Regions from separate parts of the Sinomonas terricola genome, predicted to be linked through region 2. Evidence: predicted binding sites of a transcription regulator. Region 2 holds the regulator's gene; the other holds the start of a gene.
What was found. The regulator LexA, encoded in region 2, represses DNA repair genes until DNA is damaged. The targets are predictions, from matches to a motif close to TCGAACANNTGTTCGA.
Positions count from the first base shown of each region.

Region 1 (7,534 bases), on a different contig from region 2:
TCACGAGCAGATACCAGGGGTGGCCCTCGACGGCCTTGCGGGCCTCTTCGGGCGCCTCCGGGAGTCCTGAGAAGAACCGCTCGACGTAGGCCGACACGGCCGGCGCGAGCTCGGTGCTCCGGGCGAACACATCGGTCTGGAGGGGGTAGCGGCGGAACCTCACCCCGCCGGAGACGATGTCGAGCTCCTTGCCCGGGTTGGCCTCGTAGTCGCTCTTGCCCGCCTTGACGTCCGCCGGCGCCTCGTTCTTGTCGATGAATTCGCGGAACCAGAGTTCGACGTTGAGGAGCCGCCAGAAGATCATCGTGTCCGCGTCGTTCTTCCCGTTGAGGTATTCCTCGAACGCCGTGAGAACCTGCTCGCGGTCCCAGTACGGGCGGCTGTAGAAGGAGTTCGACATGAAGATCTTGTAGATCCGCTCCTTCATGAGCTTGAACCACTCCGCCTCGGGCGTCGTGAAGCCGATCTTGTTGCGGCGGTTGCTGATCATCTCGGGCAGCAGCCCGCGGGTCGCGTCGCGGAGGACGCGCTTGTTCCAGCCCTCCTTGATGATCGCCTCATCCGAGAGGCTGAAGAGGTACTTGACCACTTCCTTGTCGAGGAACGGCACGCGGCCCTCGAGCGAGAAGCGCATCGTGTTCTTGTCCTCGTAGCGCAGAAGCGAGGGGAGGGACTTGGCGAAGAGGTCGTCGATGAGGCGCAGCTTGAGGTTCGCGGGGATGTTCCCGAAGGACTCGCCGCTGAACTTCTGCGCCCAGTCGCGCTTGAGGAGCGTGGCCATCGAGACGGCCTTCTTGCCGCTCGCCATGCCTTTGAGGCGGAAGCGGCCGAGCCGGTAGAAGATGTCAAGGCTCGACGACGACTCCCGCGCGAGCGTCGCGACGTCGCCGTCGTCCTTGAGCTGGCGAAGGTACGCGAAGTAATACGGGATGTACCCCGCCATCATCTCGTCCGCCCCCTGGCCGTCGAGCAGGACGGTGACGTGCTTGGCCGCCTCGCGCATGACGCAGTACTGCGCATACGGACCGGAGGAGATGATGGGCTCCTCCATGGTGCGCACGAAGTCCTCGAGGTCCGCGTCGAAGCTCTCGGGCGTGGGCTTGATCTTGTGGGCTTCGATGTCCTCGCAGACCGCGATCGCGGCGTCGGCGTACGCCTCTTCGTCGTTGATCGCGTTGGGGAAGACGGCGCTGAACGTGTTCTGCTTCGCGCCGACCGCCTCGAGGCCCTCTGCCTTTTCCTGCATGAGCCGATTGATCGTCACGACGACCGCGGACGAGTCGAGGCCGCCCGAGAGCGCGCTTCCCACGGGTACTTCGGAGTTGAGGCGGAGGCGGATGGCCTCGGTGAAGCGGCGGCGGTATTCGTCGACGACGTCGGGCGTGTAGGGCGTGCCGACCTTGGAAAGCTCCTCGAGTTCCTCGCGCAGCCGGGTGAAGCTCGAGATGCGGAAGCGCCCCGTCCCGAGATCGACAGTCATCATCTCGCCGGGAAGGAGCTTGTTGACGCCCTCGAAGAACGTTTCGGCCGTGTCGTCGTGGATGCGGTACCGGAGGTAGCGGTAGAGGATCCGCTCGTTCGGCTTGGCCTCGATCTTCCCCGTCGCGAGGATGGGCTTGATCTCGGACGCGAAGAGGAGCTGGGGCTCATGCTCCGAGCCGGCGTTGGCCCAGTAGAGCGGCTTGATGCCGAAGTGGTCGCGTGCGAGGACGAGGCGTCCCTTCGCGCGGTCGAGGATGGCGAGGCCGAACATGCCGTTGAACCGGTCGAATGCGTCCGTGCCCCATTCCTCATAGGCCTGGAGCACCACCTCGGTGTCCGAGACCGTCGTGAACGCGCGCCCGAGTCCCTCGAGCTCGGCGCGGAGCTCCCTGTAGTTGTAGACCTCTCCGTTGTAGATGAGGATCGTCTGGCCGTCGGCGCTGACCATGGGCTCCTGGCCATGGGCGCGGTCCACGATCGCGAGGCGCCGGTGGGCGAGGCCCACGGACCCCACGGAGTTGGAATCTGCACTGGTGGACTCAGAAAGGTAGTAGCCCTCGCCGTCCGGGCCTCGGTGCTGGATGCAGCTGTTCATCGTCTCGAGCAGCGCCCGATCCTGACCGAAACCGTAGTAGCCGGCGATACCGCACATCGGGCAATCCTCAATCTGTCGTCGAACACGGTCCGGCGTCCATGCTACCGGTGCGGCCTCCACGCCCGGGGGCGCGCCTGGGACGTGAGCGGGCGTTCGCATGTGGCCTCTTGGCCCCGACTAGACTGGATGGGTGAATTCCCGCGCCGATCGGACTTCGTCCCTCCCGCCCGCCCCTCGGTCCGAGCCGCCCGCGCTGCGCGTCGGCGTGCTCGCCCTCCAGGGGGACGTGCGAGAGCACGTCGCCGCGCTCGAATCCCTCGGCGCGGAGGCTGTGAAAGTGCGGCGGCCCGAGGAACTCGAGGGCCTCGACGGGCTCGTCATCCCGGGCGGCGAGTCGACGGCGATCGACAAGCTCGCGCGCGCTTTCGGCGTGTCCGAGCCGCTCAGGCGCAAGATCGCGGAAGGGTTCCCGGTCTACGGTTCGTGCGCGGGCATGATCCTTCTCGCCGACGAGATCGCGGATCCCACTGAGGACCTCGCGGGGCGGCCGCAGGAGTCGTTCGGGGGCCTCGACATCACAGTGCGGCGCAATGCGTTCGGACGCCAGCGTGAATCCTTCGAGACCGATCTCGACTTCAAGGACATCGACCAGTCGGGCGGGCCCGTGCATGCTGTCTTCATCCGCGGCCCGTGGGTCGAGCGCGTGGGGGAGTCCGTCGAAGTGCTCGCAGAGGTCGACCCCCAGCACGCGTCCCACACGGCGACGCTGGGCGGCCAGTCTAGAATTGTCGCAGTCCGTTCGGGAAACCTGCTCGCGACATCCTTCCACCCGGAAGTGACAGGCGAGCGGCGAGTCCATGAACTTTTCATCCGCATGATCAAGGGAGAAGCGTAGGCATGTCCGGCCACTCCAAATGGGCTACCACGAAGCACAAGAAGGCGGTCATCGACGCCAAGCGCGCCAAGGCGTTCGCCAAGTACATCAAGACGATCGAGGTCGCGGCGCGCCTCGGCGGGCCTGACCTGTCCGGCAACCCCGCCCTCGACCTTGCCGTCTCGAAGGCCAAGAAGAACTCGGTCCCGAATGACAACATCGACCGCGCGATCAAGCGCGGCGCCGGCCTCACCGGCGAGGCCATCGAGTACACCGAGATCATGTATGAGGCCCGCGGTCCCCAGGGCTCGGCGCTCCTCATCGAGTGCCTCACCGAGAACCGCAATCGCGCGGCCGCGGACGTGCGCCTCGCCGTGACGCGCAACGGCGGGTCGATGGCAGACCAGGGGTCCGTGAGCTACCTCTTCACGCGCAAGGGCGTCGTGAGCCTGCCCAAGAACGGGCTCTCGGAGGACGACGTCCTCATGGCCGTCCTTGAAGCCGGCGCCGAAGAGGTCAAGGACGCGGGCGAGAACTGGGTGGTCTACTCGGAGCCGAACGACCTCCAGGGCCTCCGCGACGCGCTCAAGGACGCGGGGATCGAGTACGACACCGACGAGGCCGAGTTCGTGCCGTCCATGGAGGTCGAGCTCGACGCCGACGGCGCCCGCAAGTTCGTGCGCCTCGTGGACGCGCTCGAGGATCTCGACGACGTCCAGAACGTCTACACGAACGCGGACATGAGCGAGGAGGTCATGGCGGCCCTCGAGGCCGAGTGACCCGCGCCGTGACCGCCTCCGCCAGCCTCCGCGTGCTCGGCGTCGACCCGGGCCTCACCCGGTGCGGCCTGGGCGTCGTCGACGTGGCGAAGGATCGCCGGGCGTCGCTTGTGGGCGTCGGGGTCGTCGGCACGTCGGCGGACCAGCCGCTCGACGCGCGCCTCCTCGTCATCGCGACGGCGATCGACGAGTGGCTCGACCGCTACGAGCCTGAGGTCGTCGCCGTCGAGCGCGTCTTCTCGCAATTGAACGTGAGCACGGTCATGGGCGTTGCGCAGGCCTCGGGCGTCGTGATCGCGGCCGCTGCCCGGCGCGGCATCCCGGTCGCACTTCACACGCCGTCGGAGGTCAAGGCGGCCGTGACGGGGAGCGGACGCGCCGACAAGGACGCGGTGACCCGCATGGTCACCAAGATTCTGCGCCTCGACGCCTCGCCGCGACCGGCCGACGCCGCGGACGCGCTCGCGCTCGCCCTCGCCCACGCGTGGCGTGGCGCGGCACCCGGCTCGCCGTCCGCCGTGGGACGGACGACGACGAGCGCCTCGGCGATGACGGAGGCCCAGCGGGTGTGGGTGGAAGCGGAGTCGAAGGCGCGCCGTAAGCGCTGAGCCAGCCCGAGCGTGCGGAAGAATGGCCAGCAGCGGAGTCGAAGGCGCGCCGTAAGCGCTGAGCCAGCCCGAGCGTGCGGAAGAATGGCCAGCAGCGGAGTCCAGGGCGCGCCATAAGCGCTGAGCCAGCCCGAGCGTGCGGAAGAATGGCCAGCAGCGGAGTCCAGGGCGCGCCGTAAGCGCTGAGGCGTTCTGTCGGCCGTGCACGCTAAGTTATTCGTAGATGTGTTCGGACGGCAGAAGGAGCGCTCCGCGATGATCAGTTTCCTCCGCGGCGTGGTGGCGCATGTTGGGCTCTCGTCGGCGGTGATCGATGTGGGCGGCGTTGGCATGTCCTTCGCCGCGACGCCACAGACGCTGGGCGGTCTCCGCACCGGCGAGGTCGGCACGGTGCACACGCTCATGGTGGTGCGCGAGGACTCCCTCACGCTGTACGGCTTCGCGTCGGTCGACGAGCGCGAGGTGTTCGAGGTCCTGCTCGGCGTCGCGGGTGTCGGGCCGCGGCTGGCCCTGGCCGTCTTGGCAGTCCACAGCCCTGAGGCGGTGCGCGTCGCGGCCCATTCCGAGGACGCCAAGGCGTTCACGAAGGTTCCGGGGATCGGGCCGAAGGTCGGCGCGCGCCTCGTCCTTGAGCTCAAGGGCAAGCTCGTGCCGCTGGGCACGCCGGGGGGCCTCGCGCCGTCGTCCGCCGTTCCCGCGGAAGCGGCGTGGAAGCCGCAGGTGATCGAGGCCATGACTTCCCTCGGCTGGTCGGAGAAGGATGCAGAGTCGAGCATCGGGCGCGCCCTCGAGGACCGGCCCGACTTGTCGGACGCGGGGAACGTCCCGGAGATCCTGCGTGCGACGCTGCGCTGGCTCGGCCAAGGGCCGCGGACCCCCGTGAAGGCGGGATCGCGTGGCTGAGCCGTCGCTCGTCTCGACGGGCGAGGAGCCGGAGGAGAGGGCTATCGAGGCCGCGCTCCGGCCCAAGCACCTCGACGACTTCGTGGGGCAGCAGCGCGTCCGGCGCCAGCTCTCGCTCGTGCTCGAGGCCTCGCGCCTGCGGGGGCGCAGCGCGGACCATGTGCTCCTCTCGGGCCCGCCGGGGCTCGGCAAGACCACTCTTGCGATGATCATCGCGGCGGAGATGAACGCTCCGCTCAGGATCTCTTCGGGGCCGGCGATTCAGCATGCGGGCGATCTCGCCGCGATCCTCTCCTCGCTGTCCGAAGGCGAAGTCCTCTTCCTCGACGAGATTCACCGCATGTCGCGGCCTGCCGAGGAAATGCTCTACATGGCGATGGAGGATTTCCGGGTCGACATCGTGGTGGGCAAGGGCGCGGGCGCGACGGCGATCCCGCTCGATCTCCCGCCGTTCACGCTGGTCGGGGCGACGACGCGCGCGGGTCTCCTGCCGGGTCCGCTTCGCGACCGCTTCGGCTTCACGGGCCATCTCGAGTTCTACTCGGTCGAAGAGCTCGAGCTCGTGCTGCGCCGTTCGGCGGGGCTCCTCGACCTCCGCGTGACGTCAGCGGGCTTCACCGAGGTCGCGGGGCGATCGCGCGGCACTCCGCGCATCGCCAACCGCCTGCTCCGGCGGGTGCGCGACTGGGCCCTCGTGCACCGGATCGAGCGCATCGACGCGCGGGCCGCGGCCGCCGCGCTCGATATGTACGAGGTCGACGCGCGGGGTCTCGACCGGCTCGACCGGGCCGTCCTCACGGCGCTTGCCACGAAGTTCGGCGGGGGGCCCGTGGGCCTCTCGACCCTGGCGATCGCTGTGGGCGAGGAGCCCGAGACGGTCGAGACCGTGGCGGAGCCATATCTCGTGCGCGAGGGCCTCATGGGCCGTACTCCGCGCGGGCGCATCGTGACGCCCGCCGCGTACGAGCATCTGGGCTTGCCGGTGCCGCCCGATGCTCCGTTCGCCTACAGCTCGACGCTCTTCGGGCCGGGGTCTGCTCCCGCGGACGAGGCGGGCGACGACGACGTCCTCGCCGAATGGCGGTGAACGCCCCGCCACCCACGGGGCGCGCCGTCGGGAACTCTTGTGTCTCGTTGCCCGTAGACTGAAGGGGAGAACCTGCCTCCGGCGGGCCGACATGCCGTGCCCGGAACGATCCGGGTCTGGCGCGTGTCCCCAGTAGCGCGCCATCCCAAGAGATTGGATTCACCATGCCCTTCGATCCGATAACCATCCTCCTGCTCGTCGTCTTTGCGTTCTTCATCTTCACGATGTTCCGGCGGAACAAGAAGACCCAGGCCCAGCAGGCCGAGATGCGTTCGAAGTTCGTCCCCGGTGTCGAGGTCATGACGAGCTTCGGGCTCTTCGGGCGCATCGTGTCCGTCGACGAAAACGAGAACAAGGTTGTTCTCGAGCTTTCCCCGGGGGCGACGGCGACGGTCCACAAGCAGGCCATCTCGAAGGTCGTCGAGACGCCGGTCGAGGCCGCTTCCGAGGCGACCGTCGAAGACGAGCCGGCAGCCGACGTGCAGCCGAACATGCCGTCGGGCGAGTCCTCCCCGACGAACGCCGAGGCTCGTCCGGGCGAGACCCCTGAGGAGACCCTCAAGCGCCTCAACGGCGAAGGCAAGTAGCTCCCCACCCCCATGCCCGCCCCGCGCACGGCTCGCTCGCGCGCAAGGCCGTCCCATCAGGAGTAAGGAACCCATGGCTCGATCCCGCATGAAGCGGCCGGGACTCAGGACCCTCGTCTGGCTCACCGCCCTGTTCGCCGCGCTCGTCGCCACGCTTGGCGGCGGAGTCCTCGCAGCCCAGGCGTCGTGGGCGCCCAAGCTCGCGCTCGACCTCGAGGGCGGAACCCAGATGATCCTTGCGCCGAAGGTCACGGGGGGCGGGGCGGTGACGCAGGACCAGCTCAACCAGGCGGTCGAGATCATTCGCCAGCGCGTCGACGGATCCGGCGTTTCCGAGGCGGAGATCAGCACCCAGTCGAGCCGCAACGTCGTCGTGAGCCTTCCCGGCGTCCCGTCGGCCGAAACGCGCCAGCTCATCCAGGCGTCGGCGGACATGAACTTCCGCCCGGTGCTCGCGGCGGGGGATCCGGCGGCCGTCGCGAAGGACAAGCTCGTCCCCGACGACCAGCTGCCGAAGCCGACGGCCGCTCCGGCGAATGCGAGCGACACGAACTGGGTCACGGCTGACGTCTACAAGCAGTTCGAGGCTCTCGACTGCACGCAGCCTCAGGCCGAGACG
Region 1 is NZ_JAYGGQ010000008.1:93,669-101,202, reverse strand. It holds gene asnB (asparagine synthase (glutamine-hydrolyzing)) at 1-2,134, opposite strand, end outside; gene pdxT (pyridoxal 5'-phosphate synthase glutaminase subunit PdxT) at 2,331-2,972, shown strand; gene SPF06_RS11690 (YebC/PmpR family DNA-binding transcriptional regulator) at 2,975-3,730, shown strand; gene ruvC (crossover junction endodeoxyribonuclease RuvC) at 3,739-4,338, shown strand; gene ruvA (Holliday junction branch migration protein RuvA) at 4,594-5,241, shown strand; gene ruvB (Holliday junction branch migration DNA helicase RuvB) at 5,234-6,328, shown strand; gene yajC (preprotein translocase subunit YajC) at 6,493-6,915, shown strand; gene secD (protein translocase subunit SecD) at 6,989-7,534, shown strand, end outside.
Region 1: the regulator LexA is predicted to act here: its motif matches at 4,556-4,571, upstream of ruvA (Holliday junction branch migration protein RuvA).

Region 2 (7,534 bases):
ACATCCAGGCCGTCATCGACCGGATCCTTGCGAAAGAAGAGGCTGCCGCGGCGAAGGGCGCGAACGCTGCGGGAACCCGGGCATCCGACGACGGCGAAGCAGCCCAGTCCGGCGGCCGCAGCAATGTTGCGAGCGGCAAGGCGCTGGCGATTTCTGAGCTCGCCGAAGAGCACAGCGAGTTCGACGGCGAACAGCGCGACCTCGAGGAACGGCGGGCGCTGCGCCGCGTCGGCGGCCTCTCGACCGAACTCGAGGACGTCACCGAGGTCGAGTACCGGCAGCTCCGGCTTGAGCGCGTCGTCCTGGCCGGGCTGTGGAGCGAGGGGACGCTCGAGGACGCCGAGAATTCCCTGCACGAGCTCGCGGCGCTCGCGGAGACGGCGGGCTCGGAAGTGCTCGACGGCGTCGTCCAGCGCCGCCTCAAGCCGGATGCGGGGACGTTCCTCGGCTCGGGCAAGGCCCAGGAGCTCAAGGACATCGTCTATGCCACGGGGGCCGACACCGTGATCGTGGACTCGGAGCTCTCGCCGTCCCAGCGGCGTGGGCTTGAGGACATCGTCAAGGTCAAGGTCATCGACCGCACGGCGCTCATCCTCGACATCTTCGCCCAGCATGCGAAGAGCCGAGAGGGCAAGGCCCAGGTCGAGCTCGCGCAGCTCGAGTATCTGCTCCCGCGCCTGCGCGGCTGGGGCGAGTCGATGTCCCGACAGGCCGGTGGCCGCGTGGGTGCGGCGGGCGGCGGCATCGGTTCTCGCGGTCCCGGTGAGACGAAGATCGAACTCGACCGGCGGCGCATCCGCACGCGGATGGCCAAGCTGCGCCGCGAGATCGCCGGGATGAAGCCGGCGCGCGAGACGAAACGGGCCAACCGCCGGCGCAACGAGGTGCCCTCGGTCGCGATCACGGGCTACACGAACGCCGGGAAGTCCTCGCTGCTCAACCGCCTCACGGACGCTGGCGTGCTGGTCCAGAACGCGCTCTTCGCGACCCTCGATCCCACCGTGCGGCGCGCGGAGACGCCGGACGGGCTCCCGTACACGCTTGCGGACACGGTGGGCTTCGTCCGCTCGCTCCCTACCCAGCTTGTCGAGGCCTTCCGCTCGACGCTCGAGGAGGTTGCCGACTCGGACCTCGTGCTGCACGTCGTCGACGCGTCGCATCCGGATCCGGAGGGGCAGATCGCGGCCGTGCGCGAGGTGCTCGCCGAGGTCGACGCGCGGAAGATCCCCGAGATCATCGTGCTCAACAAGGCGGACTCGGCCGATCCGTTCGTCCTCGAACGGCTGCGGCAGCGCGAACCGCGGCACGTCGTCGTCTCGGCCCGCACGGGCCTCGGAATCGACGCCCTCCGGGAGCTGATCAGCAAATCGATCCCGAGGCCGCACGTCGCGCTCACGCTCCTCATCCCGTACAGCCGGGGCGACCTCCTGAGCCGACTGCACGAGAGCAGCTCGGAAATCCGATCGCTCGAGCACACGGCGGAGGGGACGCTGGCCCACGTCGTCGTGCGCGACGAGTTCGTTGCGGAACTGGAGCCGTTCGCGGTCGATGGGTGACGCAGTGAGCGAGGATGCCGAGGAGGCCGCAGTCAGGCTCCTCGACGTTGCGGTGGCCGCGATGGGCGGGCAGCAGCGCGAGGGCCAGCACGAGATGACGCGCCAGGTGGCCCGTGCTATCGAGGAGGGCACCCACCTCCTCGTGCAGGCAGGAACGGGGACGGGCAAGTCCCTCGCGTATCTCGTCCCGCTCATCGCGCATGCCCAGGAGAGCGGCCGCCCGGCCGTTGTCGCCACCGCGACGCTCGCGCTCCAAGCCCAGATCGTGGGCCGCGACCTCCCCCGGCTGCTCGATGCGGTCGCACCCGAACTGGATCACCCGGTCGACGTCGCCCTCGTCAAGGGCCGCTCGAACTATCTGTGCAAGCACAAGCTCTCGGGCGGCTTCCCGAGCGAAGACGGTTCCGACGGGGCGCTCTTCGCGCTCGGGGAGGACACCGCCGTCGCCCACTTGGCCGCCACGCCCGGCGGTTCGGGGCCCGCGACCCAGCTCGGCCGCGAGGTCAAGCGCCTCCGCGAGTGGGCCGAGGAGACGGAGACCGGCGATCGCGACGACCTTGTGCCCGGGGTGTCGGACCGCGCGTGGCGGCAGGTGTCCGTCACCGCGCTCGAATGCCTCGGCGCCCAGAAGTGCCCGCTCGCGGCCGAGTGCTTCAGCGAACTCGCACGACAGCGCGGCGCCGAGGCGGACATCGTGGTGACGAATCACGCGATGCTCGCAATCAACGCGTTCGAGGGGCTCAGCGTGCTCCCGGAGTACGACGTCGTCGTGGTCGACGAGGCGCACGAGCTTCAGGACCGCGTGACCGGGGCGGTGAGTGCCCAGCTCTCCGTTTCGATGGTCACTGCTGGCGCGGCGAGTGCGCGCCGGAACTGCGGGATCTCGGTCGAGGCGCTCCAGTCGGCGGCCGCTCAGCTTGAACTCGCGCTCTCGGCGGTGCCTACGGGGCTCCTCGGCCGGGGGCTCACCGAGGAGCTTGCGCAGGGCATCGGGCTCCTCCGAGACGCGTGCCGCGCCGCGCTTTCCGACGCCAAGGCGGGCGATGGCCAAGGCGCGGCCGACGGCGGGCGGCAGGTCGCACGGTCCCGTCTCCTCGCGATCCTCGAATGCAGCGAACGCCTGCTTGATGCCGAGTCGAACGGCGAGGTGGTGTGGGTCTCGCGCACGGCGACTTTCGATCCCTCGACGGGCTACTCGGCACCGGCCGACGACGCGCCCGCGACGTTGAGCGTCGCGCCGCTCAACGTCGGCGGCAAGCTCCGGGACGGCCTCTTCGCCGACCACACGGTGGTCCTCACCTCCGCGACGCTCGCGATCGGCGCAGCCTTCGAGCCCGTGGCCGGCGGCCTGGGGCTGCTCGGGAACGGCGCGCCGAGCTGGACGGGGGTCGACGTCGGGTCGCCGTTCGACTACCCCAAACAGGGCATGCTCTACGTCGCGAGGCATCTCCCGAAGCCCGGCCGGGGCCTCGCGCGCGAGGCGATCGACGAGCTCGAGGCCCTCATCCGGGCGTCGTCAGGCGGCGCGCTGTGCCTCTTCTCGTCGCGGCGCGCGGCAGAAGAAGCTGCCGACGAGCTTCGCTCGAGGCTCGATCTCGAGATCCTGTGCCAGGGCGAGTCCTCGATGAGCGCCCTCGTGCGTCAGTTTGCCGACGAGCCGGATACGTGCCTCTTCGGCACGATGTCCCTCTGGCAAGGCGTCGACGTTCCCGGGCATTCATGCAGGCTCGTCGTGATCGACCGCATCCCGTTCCCGCGGCCGGACGACCCCATGATGACGGCCCGTTCTCGAGCCGTCGCGCAGGCGGGCGGCAATGGCTTCATGAGCGTCTCGGCGTCCCACGCTGCGGTGCGGCTGGCTCAGGGGGCCGGTCGCCTCATCCGCTCGACCCAGGATCGCGGCGTCGTCGCCGTGCTGGACTCACGCCTCGCGACCGAACGCTACGGCGCCTTCCTGCGTTCGGCGCTTCCGCCGCTGTGGGGGACCACCGATCGGGGCGTCATCCTCCAGGCGCTCGAGCGGCTGGCCGCGGCGGGGCCCGAGCCTAAACCGAGCGCATGACGGAGACCACGCGGCCCATGATGGTCGCGTGGTCGCCGAGGATCGGCTCGTAGCGCGTGTTCTGCGGCAGGAGCCACGTGTGGCCGTCGCGCTGCCTGAACGTCTTGACTGTCGCCTCGTCGTCGAGGAGCGCCGCGACGATGTCCCCGTTCTCGGCGTTGTTCTGGCGCCTCACGACGACCCAGTCGCCGTCGCAGATCGCGGCGTCGATCATCGAATCGCCCTTGACCTTGAGCATGAAGAGCTCGCCATAGCCCACGAGCTGCCGAGGGAGGGGCATGACATCCTCGACGACTTGGTCGGCAAGGATGGGACCGCCCGCCGCGATGCGCCCCACGAGCGGCACCATCGCCGTGTCTGCCGCGCTCGCCATCTCATCGACGCTGATGCCGCCGACGCCGAGCACGGGGGAGCTCTGCTCCGTCTCGATGGTGAGCGGACCCTCGTCGAGGCTCAGCGGCATGAGGACCTCCATGGCCCGCGGACGCTTGGGGTCGCGCCGGAGGTAGCCGAGCTTCTCGAGCTGCGCGAGCTGGTGCGTCACGCTCGAAAGGCTTGCGAGCCCCACCGTGTCGCCGATCTCGCGCATCGACGGCGGATAGCCCTTCGTCTGGACGGAGCGCTGGATGGTCTCGAGGATCTTCCGCTGGCGCACCGTCAGCCCCTTGGCCGCGCGAGTCGCTCCTGCCATGCCGTGCTCCTTCTCTATGCCTGCGTGTGCGGCCCGCTTATTTTGTCGGACCCCTTCAGCATCCTGATCCCACCGTAGGGGACGAAGCGGCTCCTTTCAAACATGTGTTCTATCGCGTCTGGACACGATTCGTCGAGAGGTGCTAAAAAGGTCCCTAGGTGATTCGAAGACACATTCGAACGAATTGCTCAGGAGGAAGAACCGTGGCACACGCATTCGCAACACCGCTCGGAGGAGAGTCCGTGAGCCTGCTCGACGCCCTGCTCGGGGAACGGGCAGGCGCGTTTGAGGAGCCTGCTCCGCGGATGTCCGCGCCTCCGAGGCTGCGCCTCACACGGCGGGGCCGGTTCGTGCTTATCGCCATGCCGGTGTTCATCGCCTCGGTGTTCCTTCTGGTGGGCCTCGCGGCACTCTGGTCCCCGGCGCGTGCGGGGGATGCTGCGCCGGCGCATCTCGATGCCGTGCAGGTGACCGTGCAGCAGGGGCAGTCCCTCTGGTCCGTCGCATCGCAATATGCTCCGGATCGGGATCCCCGCGTGGTCATCAGCGAGATTGTCGACCTCAATGGGCTCGATTCGACGCGCGTGCAGCCGGGCCAGCAGCTCATGGTTCCCAAGTCATGAATTCAGGGTGCTGCTCGCCGCGGGCGTAGGCTGGACCGGTGAACGAGCAGACTGTCCAGCAACCAGCGTCCGGCCTCGCACGGCCGGAGGTTCTCACCCCGGAGGAACGCCTCGCGCGACTTCCCCTCCGTGATGATCTGCGCGGACAGCACCCTTACGGAGCCCCGCAGCTCGACGTGCCGATCATGCTCAACGTCAACGAGAACACGTATGGGGTTCCGGCGGACGTCCAGGACGCGATCGCTGAAGCGGTGCGCGAGGCCGTTGCGGGGCTCAACCGCTACCCGGACCGCGAATTCACCGAACTGCGCGAGGCGCTCGCCGAGTATCTGGGGCACGGGCTGTCGGCGGAGCAGCTGTGGGCCGCCAACGGTTCCAACGAGGTACTCCAGCAGCTCCTCCAGGCGTTCGGCGGACCGGGCCGCAGCGCCCTCGGATTCCCCCCCACGTACTCGATGTATCCGCTCCTCGCCGCGGGAACTGGAACCGCCTATCTCAAGGGCATGCGAGCAGATGACTACGCGCTCGATGCCGAGTCTGCTGCCCGCCAGGTGCGCGAGCTTGCCCCCAACCTCGTCTTCCTCTGCTCCCCGAACAATCCGACCGGCACCGCGCTCGGCCTCGACGTTGTCGACGCCGTCTATGAGGCGGGAGAGGCGAGCCAGGCGATCGTGATCGTCGACGAGGCGTACGCGGAATTCGCCCAGCTCGGCACGGAGAGCGCTCTGACACTGCTTCCGGGCCGCCCGCGCCTTGTCGTGACGCGCACGATGAGCAAGGCCTTCGCCCTGGCTGGCGCCCGCCTTGGATATCTTGCGGCAGCGCCTGAAGTCATCGACGCGCTGCGCCTCGTGCGCCTTCCTTATCACCTTTCCGCCGTGACGCAGGCCACGGCGCTCGCCGCGCTTCGGCACCGTGCGTCGCTCATGTCCGAGGTTGAGGAGATCAAGCACCAGCGGGACAGGATCGTCAAGGAGCTCTCGCGGCTGGGCCTCAAGCCCGCCGCCTCGGATTCGAACTTCGTGTTCTTCACTGGCCTCCGCGACCCCCGGCGCATCTGGCGCGGACTCCTCGACGCCGGGATCCTCGTGCGGGACGTCGGGATTCCGGGAAGCCTCCGCGTCACGGCGGGCACCGAACTCGAGACGAGCGCGTTCCTCACGCGGCTCGAGGAGCTTCTCGCCGTCGAGTCCTAGGCAGCGGCCACCGCGAACTCCGACCCCGAGAACGCCGACCTAGAATGGGTTCATCCCCAGCGATCGCCTCGAATGAAGGGCATATATCCATGAGCATCGAGCTGCAGACCGCGCAGCGCCTCTCGCGCACGGCGCGGATGGAGCGCACGACCTCCGAGTCCTCGGTGGTCGTCGAGATCAATCTCGACGGCACGGGCCGGTCCGACATCTCGAGCAGCGTGCCGTTCTACGACCACATGCTCACGGCGCTCGCAAAGCACTCGCTCATCGACGTCACGGTGAAGGCCACGGGGGATACGCACATCGATGTGCACCACACTGTCGAGGACATCGCGATCACGTTCGGCGAGGTGCTCAAGCAGGCTCTCGGCACGAAGGCGGGCATCCGCCGCTTCGGCGAGGCCACGATCCCGCTCGACGAAGCGCTCGCGAACGCCGTGGTGGACGTCTCCGGCCGCCCCTACCTCGTCCACTCGGGCGAGCCCGCCGGGCAGGAGTACCACCTCATCGGCGGCCACTTCACGGGCTCCCTGACGCGGCATGTCTTCGAGGCGATCACCCTGCACGCGGGGATCTGCCTCCACATGACGGTTCTCGCCGGGCGCGATCCGCACCACATTGTCGAGGCGCAGTTCAAGGCGTTCGCCCGTGCGCTGCGGGCAGCCGTCGAGCCGGACCCGCGCATCGGCGACGCGATCCCCTCGACGAAGGGTGCCCTGTGAGCGAGGCGGGGACGCCTGAACTGCGCGATGGCGTCGCGGTCGACGCACGCAACCTCGGCGGTCCTGGCGCCGATCCAGCGGGCCGGCCCACCGTCGTCGTCCTCGACTACGGGTCCGGCAACGTGCGCTCCGCCGTTCGGGCACTCGAGCGGGCAGGCGCTGCCGTGACGCTCAGCGCGAAGCCCGAGGACGCCCTCAACGCGGACGGTCTCGTCGTGCCCGGCGTCGGCGCATTCGCGACGGTCATGGATGAGCTCAAGGCCGTCGACGGCCTCCGGATCATCGGGCGGCGGGTGGCCGGGGGCAGGCCCGTGCTCGCGATCTGCGTGGGGCTCCAGGTGATGTTCGAGCGCGGCGTCGAGCACGGGGTCGAGAGCGAGGGCCTCGGCGAATGGCCCGGGACGGTCGAGCTTCTGCCGGCTCCGGTCGTGCCGCACATGGGCTGGAATACCGTCAAGGCCGCGGAGGGCTCGAAGCTGTTCGCGGGCGTCGAAGACGAGCGGTTCTACTTCGTCCACTCGTACGGCGTGCAGACGTGGGAGTTCGACGTGAGCCAGCCCCGCATGACGGCACCTCTCGTCACGTGGTCCGAGCACGGCGCGCCGTTCATCGCGGCGGTCGAGAACGGTCCGCTGTGCGCGACGCAGTTCCACCCGGAGAAGTCGGGAGATGCCGGCGCCCGGC
Region 2 is NZ_JAYGGQ010000004.1:73,385-80,918, reverse strand. It holds gene hflX (GTPase HflX) at 1-1,556, shown strand, start outside; gene SPF06_RS07385 (ATP-dependent DNA helicase) at 1,549-3,618, shown strand; gene lexA (transcriptional repressor LexA) at 3,602-4,309, opposite strand; gene SPF06_RS07375 (LysM peptidoglycan-binding domain-containing protein) at 4,513-4,932, shown strand; gene SPF06_RS07370 (histidinol-phosphate transaminase) at 4,971-6,128, shown strand; gene hisB (imidazoleglycerol-phosphate dehydratase HisB) at 6,218-6,850, shown strand; gene hisH (imidazole glycerol phosphate synthase subunit HisH) at 6,871-7,534, shown strand, end outside.